Regions from separate parts of the Alicyclobacillus hesperidum subsp. aegles genome, predicted to be linked through region 2. Evidence: riboswitches for the same ligand, from Rfam matches in the RefSeq annotation. Region 2 holds a riboswitch; each other region holds the start of a gene.
What was found. Region 2 has a riboswitch for cobalamin ahead of QMF38_RS03765 (ribonucleoside-diphosphate reductase subunit alpha). Riboswitches for the same ligand answer to the same signal wherever they lie in the genome.

Region 1: it holds a riboswitch for cobalamin, as region 2 does, so the genes downstream of both, QMF38_RS01475 (ABC transporter substrate-binding protein) here and QMF38_RS03765 (ribonucleoside-diphosphate reductase subunit alpha) in region 2, are expected to answer to the same signal.
Region 3: it holds a riboswitch for cobalamin, as region 2 does, so the genes downstream of both, metE (5-methyltetrahydropteroyltriglutamate--homocysteine S-methyltransferase) here and QMF38_RS03765 (ribonucleoside-diphosphate reductase subunit alpha) in region 2, are expected to answer to the same signal.

Annotation. Positions count from the first base shown of each region.
Region 1 is NZ_BSBJ01000003.1:56,211-61,433, forward strand. Features, by position in the region: gene cobS (adenosylcobinamide-GDP ribazoletransferase) at 1-25, opposite strand, end outside; gene cobU (bifunctional adenosylcobinamide kinase/adenosylcobinamide-phosphate guanylyltransferase) at 40-585, opposite strand; gene QMF38_RS01465 (ABC transporter ATP-binding protein) at 582-1,379, opposite strand; gene QMF38_RS01470 (FecCD family ABC transporter permease) at 1,385-2,398, opposite strand; gene QMF38_RS01475 (ABC transporter substrate-binding protein) at 2,395-3,378, opposite strand; cobalamin riboswitch at 3,489-3,685, opposite strand; gene QMF38_RS01480 (cob(I)yrinic acid a,c-diamide adenosyltransferase) at 3,718-4,320, opposite strand; gene bluB (5,6-dimethylbenzimidazole synthase) at 4,317-4,994, opposite strand; partial or broken gene cobT (nicotinate-nucleotide--dimethylbenzimidazole phosphoribosyltransferase) at 5,076-5,223, opposite strand, start outside.
Region 2 is NZ_BSBJ01000005.1:189,178-194,400, forward strand. Features, by position in the region: gene QMF38_RS03755 (PaaI family thioesterase) at 1-290, shown strand, start outside; gene QMF38_RS14780 (IS1/IS1595 family N-terminal zinc-binding domain-containing protein) at 490-765, shown strand; gene QMF38_RS03760 (GNAT family N-acetyltransferase) at 1,234-1,776, shown strand; cobalamin riboswitch at 2,059-2,251, shown strand; gene QMF38_RS03765 (ribonucleoside-diphosphate reductase subunit alpha) at 2,409-4,715, shown strand; gene QMF38_RS03770 (ribonucleotide-diphosphate reductase subunit beta) at 4,790-5,223, shown strand, end outside.
Region 3 is NZ_BSBJ01000068.1:71,458-76,680, forward strand. Features, by position in the region: gene QMF38_RS12195 (S53 family peptidase) at 10-1,689, shown strand; cobalamin riboswitch at 1,756-1,958, shown strand; gene metE (5-methyltetrahydropteroyltriglutamate--homocysteine S-methyltransferase) at 2,158-4,455, shown strand; gene QMF38_RS12205 (LysR family transcriptional regulator) at 4,419-5,223, opposite strand, start outside.

The DNA.
Region 1 (5,223 bases), on a different contig from region 2:
CAAAAGTCCTCCCTAGCAGTTGCAAGCTGACGTCCCCTTTCAAAGGACCCTCGCACCTGGGAGCGCCTTGAGATCGACTGCAATCCCACTTGTGACGAGAAACACTTGCTCTGCGGCACGCGCAAACGCTTGATTCATCCAACCGAGCCAATCGCGGTACAACCGCGTCTCTGGATCCGCAGGCACAATGCCGAGACCAATTTCATTCGTTACGGCGATACAGGTGGCACTAGATGCGGCCAAGGTGTCAACTAAATCTGTGAGCTTGTCCCAAAAACCCGCTTCGTCTACCTTCGCCTGAAACATCCAATTCGCGAGCAACAGGGTCAAACAGTCGATCAGATAGACATCGGCTTGTGCTGCACGCACGACGGCCGCTGGATTACATGGCTCTTCCACAGTGCGCCAGCGCCGATCGCGCGCGGCTCGATGGCGGTTGATCCGCTCCGCCATTTCGTCGTCAAACGCCTCAGCTGTTGCGACAAAGATGACCTTCGCGCCGGAGTTGGCATGATGGTCAGCCAGCATCTCGGCAAATCGGCTCTTCCCGCTACGCGCGCCGCCGGTGACCAGAATTAAGCTCATGACTCTTCCCTTTCCTCTCCATCCTTGGCAGGCAGACAGCCCATAACACTCAGACGCGGATCACCTGTGAATGGATCGGCAAAACGTCGCACACCAATGTGAAAGACTCGCTGCACAAGCTCTGTCTGAAACACTTCGTCGCGTGGGCCAAATGCTACGACAGCACCGTGATCAAGCACGATGCAAGCATCGCAAAAACGCATGGCAAACTCTAAATGATGAATAGCGAGGACGATGAGTCGCCCATCCGCTGCGAGACCACGTAGACGCGAGAGGATGTCCAGTTGGTAAAACACATCGAGATTGGCAATTGGCTCATCGAGTAAAAACACGGGCGAAGCCTGTGCCAAACAGCGGGCAATCCCTGCCCGTTGCCGCTCTCCCCCCGATATCTGAGCAAGTGGCACATCGAGCAGGCGCTCGAGGCCCATTTGAGCGACAGCAGCCATTACGGCTTCCTGCCGGGAGGAGCCCTGTGCAAAAGCGGATTCCCTGCTGTACCTTCCCATTTCCACAAACTCGCGCACGGTAAATGGGATGTCATCGCCAATAAACTGTGGCAAATAGGCGATTTGCTGAGCGCGCCAGCGCGGTGGCTGACTTGTGATAGGCAGATCTGCCACAACCACTTGCCCGGAGGTCGGCGCAATAAGTCCAGCCATAAGGCGAAGCAGCGTCGACTTCCCGGCTCCGTTTGGCCCGATCACGCCAACCACTTGGCCCAACTCAAGCGCAATGGACATCGGTTTTAAGACCGGCAAGTACGCAGCGGACTCCAGTCGCACACCAGCCATCGCGCTCATCTCCTTCGCCAACTGCGACCATGTTGAAATAATAAGAACAGAAAGAAGGGCGCGCCTAAACACGATGTGACGATGCCCACGTTCAGTTCAACCGGGGCGACCACCGTGCGCGCAACGAGATCGGAGAGCGCCAGCAGAGTGGCCCCACCTAAAGCACAGGCGGGAATCAGATAGCGGTGACGCGGCCCCACGAGATAGCGGAGAACATGTGGAACAATGAGGCCGACAAACGAAATGACGCCTGTTGTGCTCACGGAAACGCCGACGACGAGCGCACACAGCCCAAGCGCAATCTGCTTGACCCGCTGCACGGCCACACCGACACCTTCGGCATGTTCTTCGCCGGTCACCATGATGTCGAGGGCCCACGCCAAAGTCAGAAAGGCGGGCAACACAACGCCGTCGACGATGGCGAGGATAAACGTCTCGTGCCAATTGCTGCCGTCAAGTCCACCAAACAGCCAAAACATCATCTGCTCCATTGTCTGCAGTGGTGACATGTCGAGAATCGCCGTGATGATGGCGCTACACAACGAACCCACAGCAACACCAGCCAAGAGCAACGCGTAAAGATTCGTCCGGCGACCGAAAGTGGAAAGGCGATAAATGAGGACGACCACCGCAAGGCCACAAACGAACGAGCCGACAGGCGTTACCCACAGCCATTTGTTTGACCAACCTAGGGCAATGGTGAGCACTGCGCCAAGGGCACCACCGCTCGAAACGCCGATCACGCCCGGGTCTGACATCGGGTTCTTGAAAATGGCCTGGAGGACGCAACCGGCCACAGCCAGCGCTGCCCCCGCCAACAGCGCGACCAACAATCGCGGCCAGCGAATGGCACCGACGACAATCGCGTCGAGCGACCGATGGCCGCTCGCGTACGCGATGGTGTCGCCAGGAATGTGCCAAAACGGGATATAGACGGGGCCAATCCCGATTTCGAGCGCGACGGCGACGCACAAGGCGAGCCCTAACAGCGCGAACGCAAGGGGCCGCCGACACCTCATGAAAGCACCTGAACCGCCGGAACGTGCGCGTTCGGGTGAATCACTTTTGCCACATCATAAACGCCTTTCACGACATATTGCGAAACGGATGACAAGTCGGCGCTGTCGATGGCGTAAAGATGATGCTCACGGATGGCCGCAACCGACTGCAAAGCCGGATCGGACGCTAGTTTTTTGAGAAACGCGGCATCGTCGCTCGAATCGATGATCACACTGGGGTTGAGTTTGACAATCTCCTCATCAGTGATCTTGGCCCAACCCTTCAAGCTCGCGGCGGCGTTTTTCCCGCCGGCCATGCGGATGATATCGTTGACCGTCGTACCTTCGCCAGCGGCGTACCCATAAGAACTGTAATCGAGGACCGTCGGACGACCGTACGGCGCGACCGCGTGTTCGATCTTGGCGATGTTGTGATTCATATTATTTACGATGGCCTTCGCCTTTTGCGGCTCACCGACTAGCTTGCCAATGACGCCAATGTTGTGCTCAATCATCGCCACCGAGGTAAAGTCGTTGAACTCATAAACCGGAACGCCCGCACTGCGTATTTGGTTCACCACTTTTTGTGGCGCATACGATGCCATGAGCACCAAATCCGGGTTGACGGCGAGCGCCTGCTCGGCGTCGTCACCGCTCCACTGGTGAATCCCTTTGACAAGGTTCGTGACATCCGAATATGTGGCGTCGCTGGAGAGGTTGGTCACAAGTGAAATGCGCGATTTCGGAACGAGTGACACGAGAATCTCGTCCGTGCCCTCGGTGCCTGATACGATGTGCATTGGCTCTTTTTGGATGGTAACCTTGGTGCCGGTGTCGTCGGTCATCGTGATCGGAAACGAAGCGGAACTGGATGCGGCTGCCCCGCTCGTTCCTTGCGTGGCGTTACCGCCGGATCCGCCAGTTGCCGCACCACAACCGGTAAGGGCCGCAACCGCGGCCAATGCCGTTGTCCACATTGCCCAGCTTGTCTTTCGTCTCATAAAAAAATGGACCCCCATTCATCTGGAGCGTCCCTTGCGAGAAAGTTGCCTGTGTCCGTCGTGCACGCCTCTCTGGACGCGCATGTCGAAACAAACCTTTCCTCGAAGGTTGGCTCGTAAGCAGCTAGGCAGGTCTCCTGGCTCACAGGTTCGTGTCGCATCCTTCCCACCCTACGGCAGTGGATTGCAATACGTGCCTCGTAGCAAAGGCGCCTATCCTGTTCACAGTGGCGGGACCGCACCGGATTTACACCGGTTTCCCTATTCTCTTCGCTTCGCGCGAAGCACCTAGCGGCTGGTTCAGTTCGCCTTTCATCCTAGTCAGCGGCGGCCCTGCTGTCAATCCTCTTGTGGGCGATCGCGGCGCGAGCGCGGATCGCGAAAGACTGGTGGGCTATTCGCGTAGTCGATGTCGTCCACGTGCATGCGGGCATTAACGGCCCGGGCAAGGACAAAGAGCAGGTCTGACAGCCGATTTAAATACCGCAGCACCGCGCCTGGGACCTCCTCGAACTCGGCCAAACGGACAACCTGACGCTCTGCTCGGCGCACCACTGTGCAGGCGACGTGCAGGGTTGCCGCTGGTTGCGAGCCCTGGCGGAGGACGAACTTGTCCAACTTATCTGCCTCTGCTTGGTATGTATCGATGTATGGTTCCAGCACCGACGCCGCATCTTCAGGCGTGCGTAGCACATAGGCAGTCGCGGACTTTGGTGCGGCCAAATCGGCTCCGACGTCCCACAAGCGCTGCTGGATGGCAAAGAGTAGCTCGCGGATGTCCGCAAACTGTGGATCGACAAGCTGGCTTGAGGCCAAGCCAAGAAAGGCCCCGGCCTCGTCCACCGTCCCGTATGCTTCGACGCGCAAATCGCTTTTGCGTCTCCGTTCGCCGCCGATCAGCGCTGTCGTACCGAGATCGCCCCCGCGCGTGTATAATCTCATCGTATATTCTCCTTCCATGGTTTTGCCCAGCCATTAAGAAAGACAATTTCATCAATGGCGATGCGATTGCGCCAACCGACCCTCTGCAAGATGGGTTCGTCCGCAAAATGAGGCGTATAGCCCAGCGAAAGCAAGGCAACGGGATCGACGTGTTCAGGAATACCTAAGAGGGTTCGCAAATCCCCCTTTTCATACATCGATACCCAGCCCATACCTATCCCTTCCGCACGCGCGGCCAACCACATGTTCTCAATGGCACAGGCAGTCGACATCAGGTCGGTTTCAGGAATCGTGTTGCGCCCGAGTACGACGGGTCCGCCCCGCGTCGGGTCGTTGGTGACGCAAATGGTCCACGGCGCCTCGCGCAATCCCTCTACCTTTAGCCGCAAATAGTAGTCCCTCTGCTCATCTGGAAATTTCTCACCGGCACGCACGCGTTCGCGTTCGACGAGCTCGGCGAGTTCGGCAAGCAGCTGTTTATCGCGAATCGCAATGAAGTTCCAAGGTTGCATATAGCCAACCGACGGCCCCTGGTGCCCGGCTTCCAAAATGCGCCGCACGACCGTGACGGGCACGGGATCGGGCAAAAACACGCGAACGTCGCGCCTTGTGGCAATCGCTTTGTACACCGCCTTGCGCTCGGCATCGTCAAAGTCCACGGCGACCGGCGGCATCTCGCGCCTTGTATCTGCATCGTTGAAGACGAGATGGCCTTCATCGTTAGGCAGATCGCCGGCAAACGGATTGGAGACGCGCGCGTCGGCAAACGTCGCTGTTTCCGCCATGATTTCACACCCTGCTTTGATCAGCGGCCAAGCCATCATGGCCCCCGTTCCTTCACCGACGCGCAGGCCCATATCGAGCATAGGCGTCTTTCCAAGCGCGGACAAAATCCGGCCATGC
Region 2 (5,223 bases):
CTCATCATCTCAACGTGGCAGGTATCTTGCACGGGGGCGTTCATGCGACGTTGCTCGATTCGTTGATGGGGGTATTGGTGATTTTGCAGTACCCAGAGGATCCAGTTGTAACCACGAACCTGAACGTACACTTCACCGAACCGGTCTCAGAAGGTACATTGCGTGCGAAGGCTGCCTTTGTCCACCGCGGCGGGCGCACGATGACGGTAGAGGGACATGTTCATAGTGATGATGGCAGGTTATGCGCATTTGCCACGGGCACGTTCCGCGTCCTACACAAGTCGAAGTAATGCCATATGTTGCGTTGTCCACAAGCGCGAGCGGAACTGTCCGCTCGCGCTTCGTCGTTCGCATGTTTACACATCGCTCTGTTAGCCTTAATTGTTGTTTTCTTTGACCATAATGGTACGATTCTGGAAAAAGGATAATTCATAGACGGACAGGGCGTTGCATATTAAACACATTCGAGAAGCACAATTCCGCATTGGTGTGGTTTGTCCACGTTGCCAGAACAAATCAACCATTCGTCACGGTAAAGTAGATGACCGCCAACGGTATCTGTGCAAAAGTTGTCGTGGCACGTTCAGCGATTTGACGGGTACACCACTGGCATATGTCAAGAAGTCGACGGATATGTGGGTTGAAGTCGCTCGTTGCATGCGAGATCGTGCCGTCAAATTGCATATGAACTCGGTATCGCCGTGTCTACTGCGTTCAATTGGAGACACAAGGTACTGGTTTCACTTCACTCCAGCACGGACTTAGCAACTGTATTTTCAGGCATCGTTGCTCGTCAGATGTTGCCCATACTCAGTCAGAACACGGTACTTTGCACTGACGCTTACCTGAGTTGTAAAAATCAAACTAAATTGTATGTCATTTGCCAAGCCCCCCCTCAATCAAAGCAAGGGCGAACGCACGAGAGGCGTATACCACATCCAGAACGTCAATGCCTATCACAGCCGTTTGCAGGGCTGGATGCAACGATTTCTCGCCATGTCCTGCATCGATAGTAAGATGGTTCAATACAAATCATATGCTCTTGCAGGAAACTGCGTCATTTGTAACGAATCTATTCTGAATTATCAATATGCTGGAAGTTTATTTTTCGTCTCTCATGAGACAGGCGAACGAGAACCCGACCAACTATGCCGCAGAGATTGTTATCACTCACTTGGTCGGAAGAGAACTACCACCACCAGTTAGCACGAATGGAGAGAGGGGGAATGGGTAGTGTTTAGCCACAAAGTCAACGAAGACACACAATTGAGATTGTTGGAAGTTCGAGATGCTGACCAGTTATTTGCATTGTTGGACCAGTCACGCAGTTATCTCCGAGAATGGTTACCTTTCGTTGACGGGACACGTACCGTTCGGGATATAGAAGATTTCATTCAGTCTGGATTACAGAAGTACGCAGCCAATAACGGTGTGGAACTGGGTATATGGTATCGTGGTGAACTCGCAGGGGTTCTCGGTCTCCACTACATCAATTGGACGAACCGATTGACAAGCGTCGGGTATTGGATTGGTGAGATGTTTCAAGGCAAGGGCATTATGACAAATTCATGTCGAACACTCATTGACATTCTTTTCAAGGAAAATGGACTGAACCGAGTTGAAATACGGGTTGCTCCGCAGAATCTAAAAAGCAGGGCAATACCTGAGCGTTTGGATTTTCAAAACGAAGGATGTAGACGACAAGCCGAATGGTTATATGACCACTACGTAGACCACATCATTTACGGAATGCTCGCACAGGATTGGAAGGTTTGATTTTGAATCAAATGGGCTGTCCCAAAAGCCCTTGTCAAATGACGCAATCCCAAAAAGCAGTCCGCCTCAACTTTAAAGTGGGGCGGACTTTTCATATCCACGCTGATTTAGAACGGTGCAGTCGGAGAAGAATTTCTCAAGAAAACCTTTTGGGACACCCCCATTTAGATTTTCGAAAACAACATTTAATGAGAACAGAGCGTTACACATATATACCGCAAACTTGGTTGTCGAGACTTGTCAAACACTATATCTAGTGTTAATCTCATTCTGCAAACCACAATTACATAGACGAATCCTGGTGCTCGCAATCGCGAGTGAAAAGGGAATCCAGTGGAAAGCTGGAACGGTCCTCGCCACGGTGATGTTCGATGTGCAAGCTATGGCTCTCAGCCAGCCACTCCGTCCTTGATGGGGGAAGGCGCTAGCACAGATGAGACTCAGTCCGGAGACCTGCCAGGATTGGTTGTGCATCACTCCCACGAGGGATTGGGAAGGGGCGATGGACGTAAAAACACGTGGTTCGAGCGCTTTGGCTTAGCTCGAATCAAAACCGTAGTTTTAGAATGTCGAACCCTGTTCCTTGATGGGAACAGGGTTTTTCTATGAAAGCGATGAGGAGCGGATAGATCATGACGGAACAAAGCGCGACCGGTGTGGCGCAAATGGAGAGGGAAGAATGGACCGAGCGGCTTGCGTCATATCGCGTGTACAAGTACAACGGCGGGGAGGCAGGATTCGACCCGAAGAAATTTTATACATTTCTCGAGCGTGGATGCGCACAAGTCGACGGGTATGATCCAGAAAGCTTGGCGCAGGCGATTTACCCGCAGCTGCGCGACGGCATGGCGACGTCTGAGATTGCCAAGATTGCAATCCAGGCAGCCGTAGAGATGACAAATGTGAATGAACCGAAATGGCAGTTTGTCGCTGCACGCCTCCTGTTATTTGATTGCTACAAGCAGGCGGGACGCAATCGCGGATACGACTCTATCGGTTATGGGGACTTCCACGAATTGATAGAACAGCTTGAACGAATCGGACGCTACGGCACCTACGTACGCGAGCACTTCAGTGTGGAAGAAATCAAGGAACTGGCCGCCTATATCAAGCCCGAGCGGGACTACTTGTTTAACTACGTTGGTCTTAAACAACTCATGGATCGTTATGCCATTCGCAACCTCGCCGGCGGTATCATGGAACTGCCTCAAGAACTATTCATGGGCGTGGCTATGCACCTGGCGATGAAGGAACAGGACAGGCTCCACTGGGCGAAACGTTTCTACGACATGCTGTCGACGTTACAGGCGACCGTTGCAACACCGACGCTCAGCAATGCGCGCAAACCGTTCCATCAATTGAGTTCCTGTTTCATCGACATGCCCGAGGACGATCTCGTCAGCATCTACGCGACAGATGAGGCTTTTGCGAGAGTTTCGAAATTCGGCGGCGGCATGGGCATTTACGTTGGCAAAATTCGCGCGCGCGGATCGGCTATCCGCAACCATCCCGGCGCCAGCGGTGGCGTGGTTCCCTGGATTCGGAACTTCAATAATACGGCTGTTAGCTGTAATCAATTAGGCATGCGCAGCGGTGCAGCGGCTGTTTACCTGGACGTATGGCACAAGGACATTCTTGACTTTCTGCAACTGCGCACGAACAACGGCGACGAGCGCATGAAAGCACACGACATTTTCCCAGGTGTCTGCATTCCCGATTTGTTCATGCGCCGGGTCGAAGAGCGTGGTACGTGGCATCTGTTTTGTCCGTACGAAGTGCAAAAGGCGATGGGATTTTCGTTGGAGGATGCTTGGGGCGAAGAGTTTGAACGTAGATACGAGGCTTGCGTAAACAATCCCAACCTGCCTCGCAACGAAATTCCTGCCATCGAGATCATGAAACGAATTATGCAATCTGCCTTTGAGACCGGCACACCATTTATCTTTTTCCGCGATGCGGCGAATCGCTTAAACCCGAACAAGCACGCGGGCATGATTTATTGCAGCAACCTTTGTACTGAAATTATGCAAAACATGAGCCCATCGCGGCGAAGTGAGGAGATTGTCGAAGGCGATGTCGTCACCGTGCGGCAACAAGCAGGCGATTTTGTCGTGTGTAATCTATCTTCGCTCAACCTTGGGCGGTGTCGTGATCGCGAGTCGATTCGGGAGACGGTGCGCCGACAAATTCGCGCGATGGACAATGTGATCGATCTCAATCACTACCCTGTCGCACAGGCGGCCATTACGAATCGAAAGTACAGGGCAGTTGGCCTTGGCGTCAGCGGCTATCACCAATATCTCGCCGAACACGGGCTCGTTTGGGAATCTGAGCAGCACTTGCGGCATGTCGACGAGCTCTTCGAATGGATCAATTACTTTGCAATTGAAGCATCGCTGGAACTGGCAAAGGAAAAGGGGCCGTATCCACTGTTTCATGGCTCTGATTGGGAGACGGGCGAATACTTCGAACTGCGCGGTTACAGGAGCCGCCCGGGTGGCCCGGATTGGGATACGCTACGCGCACAAGTTGCTCGCCACGGTGTGCGCAATGCGTACCTTGTCGCCATCGCGCCGACGAGCAGCACAAGCCTCATTGCGGGCAGTACCGCCGGAATCGATCCCGTGTTCGCGCGCTTCTTCCTCGAGGAGAAGAAAAACGGTGTCGTGCCACAAACGGCGCCGAATTTGAACGAACGCACATTCTGGTACTACAAAGAGGCGCACACCATTGACCAGAGTTGGAGCATCGAAGCGTGTTCGGTGCGCCAGCGGCATGTAGATCAGAGTCAGTCGTTTAATCTGTACATCACACCTGACATCAGTGCGAAGGCTTTTTTGGACCTCTACTTGTTGGCGTGGAAGCGGGGTTTAAAGACGGTTTACTATGTGCGCAGTAAAGCAGTGGAAGTGGAAGACTGCGTGGCTTGTTCGTCGTGATCGCGAAGAACATGCCTGGTATTAGATCATGAAAAACTCGTGCGCGTCACGACTCGAAATAGGAGAGATGATCTATGAAGTTGGAACGGACCAGACTGTTTAACGCGGCGGGTGATCGCGATTGGGGCAAGCGGCGCATCATCGGCGGGAATACGACAAACATGATTGAGTTGAACAACATCAAGTACGATTGGGCGTATAAGCTGTACCGCGCCATGATGAATAATTTCTGGATTCCGGAAGAAATCGCGTTGGCGGACGACGCCCGTCAGTACGATGCGCTAAGCGAGGATGAGCAGCGTAGCTACAATAAGGTATTGTCGTTTTTGATTTTCATGGATAGCCTGTTGACCCACAACTTGCCTAACATCAACGAATACATCACGGCTCCGGAGGTCAATTTGTGCCTCACCGTACACGCATTTCAGGAAGCGGTGCACTCTCAGTCGTATGGCTATATTCTTGACTCTGTCGTCAATGCGGCCACGCGCGATGCCATTTACAATGA
Region 3 (5,223 bases), on a different contig from region 2:
ATGATGTGTATGGATCAGCAGGTATTCGTGTCAAACACAGGAACGCAGGCAGGCAGCCACTTTGTCCCGTTACCTGGGCATGTCCGGCCGCTCGCGGCTGGCGCGACGGATGTCGGGCCAGCGGATCCCGACGAGCGCGTATCCGTCACACTCGTATTGCGGCGGCGTTCGCCTGAGCAACTGGAAGCGACGATTGAGTCATTACAATCGTTGCCGCCCAGCCAACGCAGGCATCTCACACACGACGAGTTTGCTGTTCGCCACGGCGCCGATTCGCAGGATATCGAGAAGGTACGGGCATTCGCCGATGCGCACGGGCTGGTGCTGGAGAAGGTGCACGTCGCAGCTGGCACGGCATTGCTTACGGGCCGTGTAGCCGATGTGAATCAGGCGTTTCGGATCGATCTTCGCACGTATCAACATCCTGAGTTCTCGTATCGGGGACACAGCGGCGATGTGCATGTGCCGATGGACATCGCTGACGTGGTGACGGCGGTACTTGGTCTCGATACACGGCCGCAAGCGACTCCACACTTTCGAATTCGGCGACAACCTGCGGGGGCGGCGATGCGCGCCACAGCAACTGAACAGGTTGCCTACACGCCGCCACAGGTTGCAGCGGCCTATGCCTTTCCGGAAAACGTCGATTGTACGGGGCAGTGTATCGGCATCATTGAGCTTGGCGGTGGGTATTCAGATCAAAATATCGGCGAGTATTTCGCGTCACTTGGTATGGCGCCGCCACCTCTTGTTGCGGTAGGGGTAGATGGAGCAGTCAACCAACCGACCGGCGATCCGAATGGCCCGGACGGCGAAGTCGAGCTCGATATCGAGGTTGCCGGCGCCGTCGCTCCAGGTGCAAAGCTCGCTGTTTATTTTGCGCCAAATACGGACGCTGGGTTTTTGAACGCGATCACGACGGCTATTCACGATACGACGAACAAACCTATGGTGATTTCTATCAGTTGGGGCGGTCCTGAGAACGGTTGGGCGCCGGCCTCTATCCAGGCGATGAATCGGGCTTTGCAGGACGCGGCTGCGCTTGGTGTGACCGTGTGTGTCGCGGCCGGGGACAGCGGATCCACAGATGGCGAGAACGACGGTTTGTACCATGTTGATTTTCCCGCATCGTCACCCTATGCCTTGGCTTGCGGGGGGACGCGTTTGGTAGTGGAAAATGGTCAGATTGCGAGTGAGACCGTCTGGAACGACGGCGCACAAGGTGGCAGCACCGGGGGCGGCGTGAGTAGCGTATTTGCGCTTCCCAGCTGGCAGCAAAACGCACAGGTGCCACCGTCTTCAAACCCCGGCGGCACGGTTGGACGCGGTGTGCCGGACGTCGCGGGAGATGCTGACCCTGCGACAGGCTACGAGGTATTGGTCGACGGCGAAACTGCGGCAATTGGTGGGACGAGTGCCGTGGCACCCTTGTGGGCGGGGCTGGTCACCATTGCAAACAAGACCATCGGTCAGCCTGTGGGTTATCTCAACCCAGTGCTATATAGCTTGCCAAAAGCGGCGCAGGCATTTCGCGACATTACACAGGGCAACAACGATATCGCCGGCACAGGGGATGTCTATGCGGCGGGGCCCGGTTGGGACCCGTGCACGGGCCTTGGTAGTCCGATTGCCAATCGACTCATTGCAGCACTGCAGCAGTTGCAGCAGCAAGATCGAGGTCAGGCGTGATCGCAGAGGCTTCTGTCTAGCTGGGCAATTGCGAAAATAATAAGGCAGTGATATAGTAGCCCCACAACTTGATATGCTCGCTTGGTTTCACTACGACGGTGAATGAAAAGGGAATCCGGTGCGAATCCGGAACGGTCCCGCCGCGGTGAGGAACGACGCTGTTGACGTTGCGGCTTATCGGCCGCGAGCCACTCGCTTGGATGCGGGGAAGGCTGTGCGACAGCGGATGACATCCGAGTCCGAAGACCTGCCAGGCGAAGCAGCTCTGTGTATCCCACGTGGGTTTGGGATTGGGGCAGGAACGAAGCAGGATTGTTTGCTTGGCCGGTGTGTGTTGACGTCGGCTGCAACGCTTGCCTATATATCCAGTCTCCATGCACCCCCGCTTCCCGTGTGGAAGTGGGGGCTTTTTGATTCCGCTCGCGCTCGGGAGTTTAGCATCACATCATCTGGGGAGGCGACACGACTTTGGCGATTGCAGCAACACTAGGATTTCCGCGCATGGGCCCGCGCCGTGAACTCAAGCGGGCACTCGAATCGTTCTGGCAAGGCAAGTCGACGGAGGCAGAGCTGGGCAAAGCGGCTGCCGACATCAGGCGCCTGCGCTGGCAACTGCAGAAGGAGGCGGGCATCGACTGGATCCCATCCAACGATTTCTCGCTTTACGATCACGTTCTCGACATGGCTGTTTTATTCGACGCCGTGCCTGACCGCTTTCGTGGGCTACCAGATGGCTCGCTCGCGCAGTATTTTGCCATGGCGCGCGGTGCTGAGGGCGTGGCAGCGCTTGAGATGACCAAGTGGTTTGACACGAATTATCATTACCTCGTTCCTGAATTCTCAGCGCAACAAAACTTTAGGCTGCGAGCCAATAAACCGTTGGCCGAGTATTTGGAAGCGCGGCAACTGGGCATCGAGACCGTGCCGGTGCTCTTAGGTCCTGTATCGTTTTTGCGCCTTGGCAAGGTGCGCGAACAAAATGTGGAGCCCTTGTCCCTGATGGCCCAACTATTACCTGCTTATGGCGAGCTACTTAACGCTCTACACGATGCCGGGGTACAGTGGGTGCAAATCGACGAGCCCTGCCTGGTTCTCGATCTGACGGATAGCGAGCGGTCAAGCTTGCACGAGGCGTATACGTACCTCGCGGCGCAGTCGGTGCCCAACATGTTGCTCACCACATATTTTGGTTCCATCGCTGACAATTTGGAGACGGCTTTGTCACTACCGGTACAGGGTCTGCATCTGGATCTCGTTCGTGCACCGCAGCAGTTGGCGGAGCTGGCGCGCTATGGCTGGCCTCAAGAGAAACGGCTGTCTGTCGGCGTGATCGACGGTCGCAATATATGGCGGGCCGATTTGCACGAGGCTCTGGTGCTCGTTGAGCAGGCCGCTTCTATCGCCGGGCTTGAGCAGGTTCACGTCGCGCCGTCGTGTTCCCTGTTACACGCGCCTTGGGATGTGGAATTGGAAAGCGACATGGAACCAGAGGTGAAGTCGTGGCTGGCATTTGCTGTGCAAAAGCTGTCTGAGTTGCGGGTGCTTAAGCGCGGGGCGAACGACGGTAAGGATGCGATTGCGGAGCATTTGGCTCTGAGTCGTGAGGCGCGCAGGGCACGGACGGCGTCTCCACGCTTGCGCAATTCGGCTGTCGCCACACGGATGGCGCAGTTGAGCGGTTTGCAATTGGCACGCGCATCGTCGTTTGCAGAGCGCAAGTCCAAGCAACAGGAGCGTCTGCAGTTGCCACCGTTTCCGACGACAACCATCGGCTCGTTTCCGCAAACGCAATCTGTGCGCGACACGCGGGCGAAGTGGCGCAAGGGGCAAATTTCAGATGCGGAATACGAGTTGTTCTTGCAAGGCGAGATTATGCGTTGGATCGTCATTCAGGAAGAACTTGGTCTCGACGTGCTTGTGCACGGAGAGTTTGAGCGTACCGATATGGTAGAGCACTTTGGCGAAAAGCTGGACGGGTTTTTGTTTACGCGGCACGGTTGGGTGCAGAGTTATGGATCGCGCTGTGTGAAACCTCCTATTATCGTCGGCGACGTGGCGCGTCCCGAGCCGATGACTGTCCGTTGGACGAGTTATGCGCAATCGCTGACAGAGCGGCCTGTCAAGGGGATGTTGACCGGTCCTGTCACGATCCTGCAGTGGTCGTTCGTCCGCGACGATTTGCCGCGCCATGAGGTGTGTCGCCAGATTGCACTCGCCATTCGCGATGAAGTGTTGGATTTAGAGGCGGCAGGGATTCGTGTCATTCAGATTGACGAGCCGGCTTTGCGCGAAGGCTTGCCCTTGCGGCGGGCAGACTGGGACGCCTACCTTGAGTGGGCAGTCGAATGTTTTCACATCGCGGCCAGTGGTGTGAAAGACGAGACGCAAATCCATACCCATATGTGTTACGCCGAGTTTCATGATATCATGCCTGCCATTCAAGCCATGGATGCCGATGTCATTTCGATTGAAACGTCGAGATCGCACATGGAATTGTTACAGGCGTTTGAAGCCTTTCAGTACACAAACGACATCGGGCCCGGCGTCTACGACATTCACAGCCCGCGCGTGCCCGATGTCCATGACATGGTCGGATTGTTGCGCAAGGCGGCCAGCGTGATCGATCCGGCGCAACTCTGGGTCAATCCGGATTGTGGCCTGAAGACCCGTGGCGAGGCAGAGACGCTGGCGGCTTTGCAGGCGATGGTGATGGCAGCGCGACAATTGCGTCAAGAGCCTGTGACGTGCGCTACGAGCATCTCTTGAAAATGGGTTGCGGCCGTGGTTAGGGCGCGCTGTTTTGACCAGATCACGGCCGTGTCGGTCTCGATGGTCGGTTCGATTACGCCGTAACGCAAAGCGCCTTCTGGCCGCAGACGCACGGCCAGTGCAGGGACGATGGCGACGCCGATGCCTGCTTCGGTTAAGGTCAGGAGCGTCGCCACATCCGGACTTTCGCAGATGATGTTCGGGTGGACTCCCTGTGCCTGGCACATCTCGATGAACATCTCATAAATGCCTCTGCCGCCATGGCTGTGTAAAACGAGCAGCGGTTTGTCGGCGAACTCTGACAATCCGATGCGGCGCTCGTGCTTGGCTCCCCAGCCTGGGGGGTGTACGGCGACCAGGGGTTCCGTATGCAAGTGTATGATCTCAACGTCGGAGAGCACTGGCAGGCGCGTGATGCCAAGCTCAATAACCCCTGTTCGCAGCCATTCTTCCACTTGATATGAATCGCCTTCCCACAATTCAAACGTCACCTGCGGATAGCGAGCTTGAAACTTGCGTATGGTGTCAGGCAAATACGACACACAGGACATCACGGTGCCAATTGTCAGTTTGCCACGCACGCCGGCGCCAAGCTCCTTGACTTCGTTGACCATGCTGTCTACCGAGCGCAAAATCTCCTGCGCACGCCGATACAGCGCCCAACCTGCTTCAGTCGGTTCGACCTTGCCGCGGTTTCGCGCAAGCAGTTGTATCCCAAGTTCTCGCTCCAACGCCTGTAGCTGCAGGCTAAGTGGAGGCTGCGCC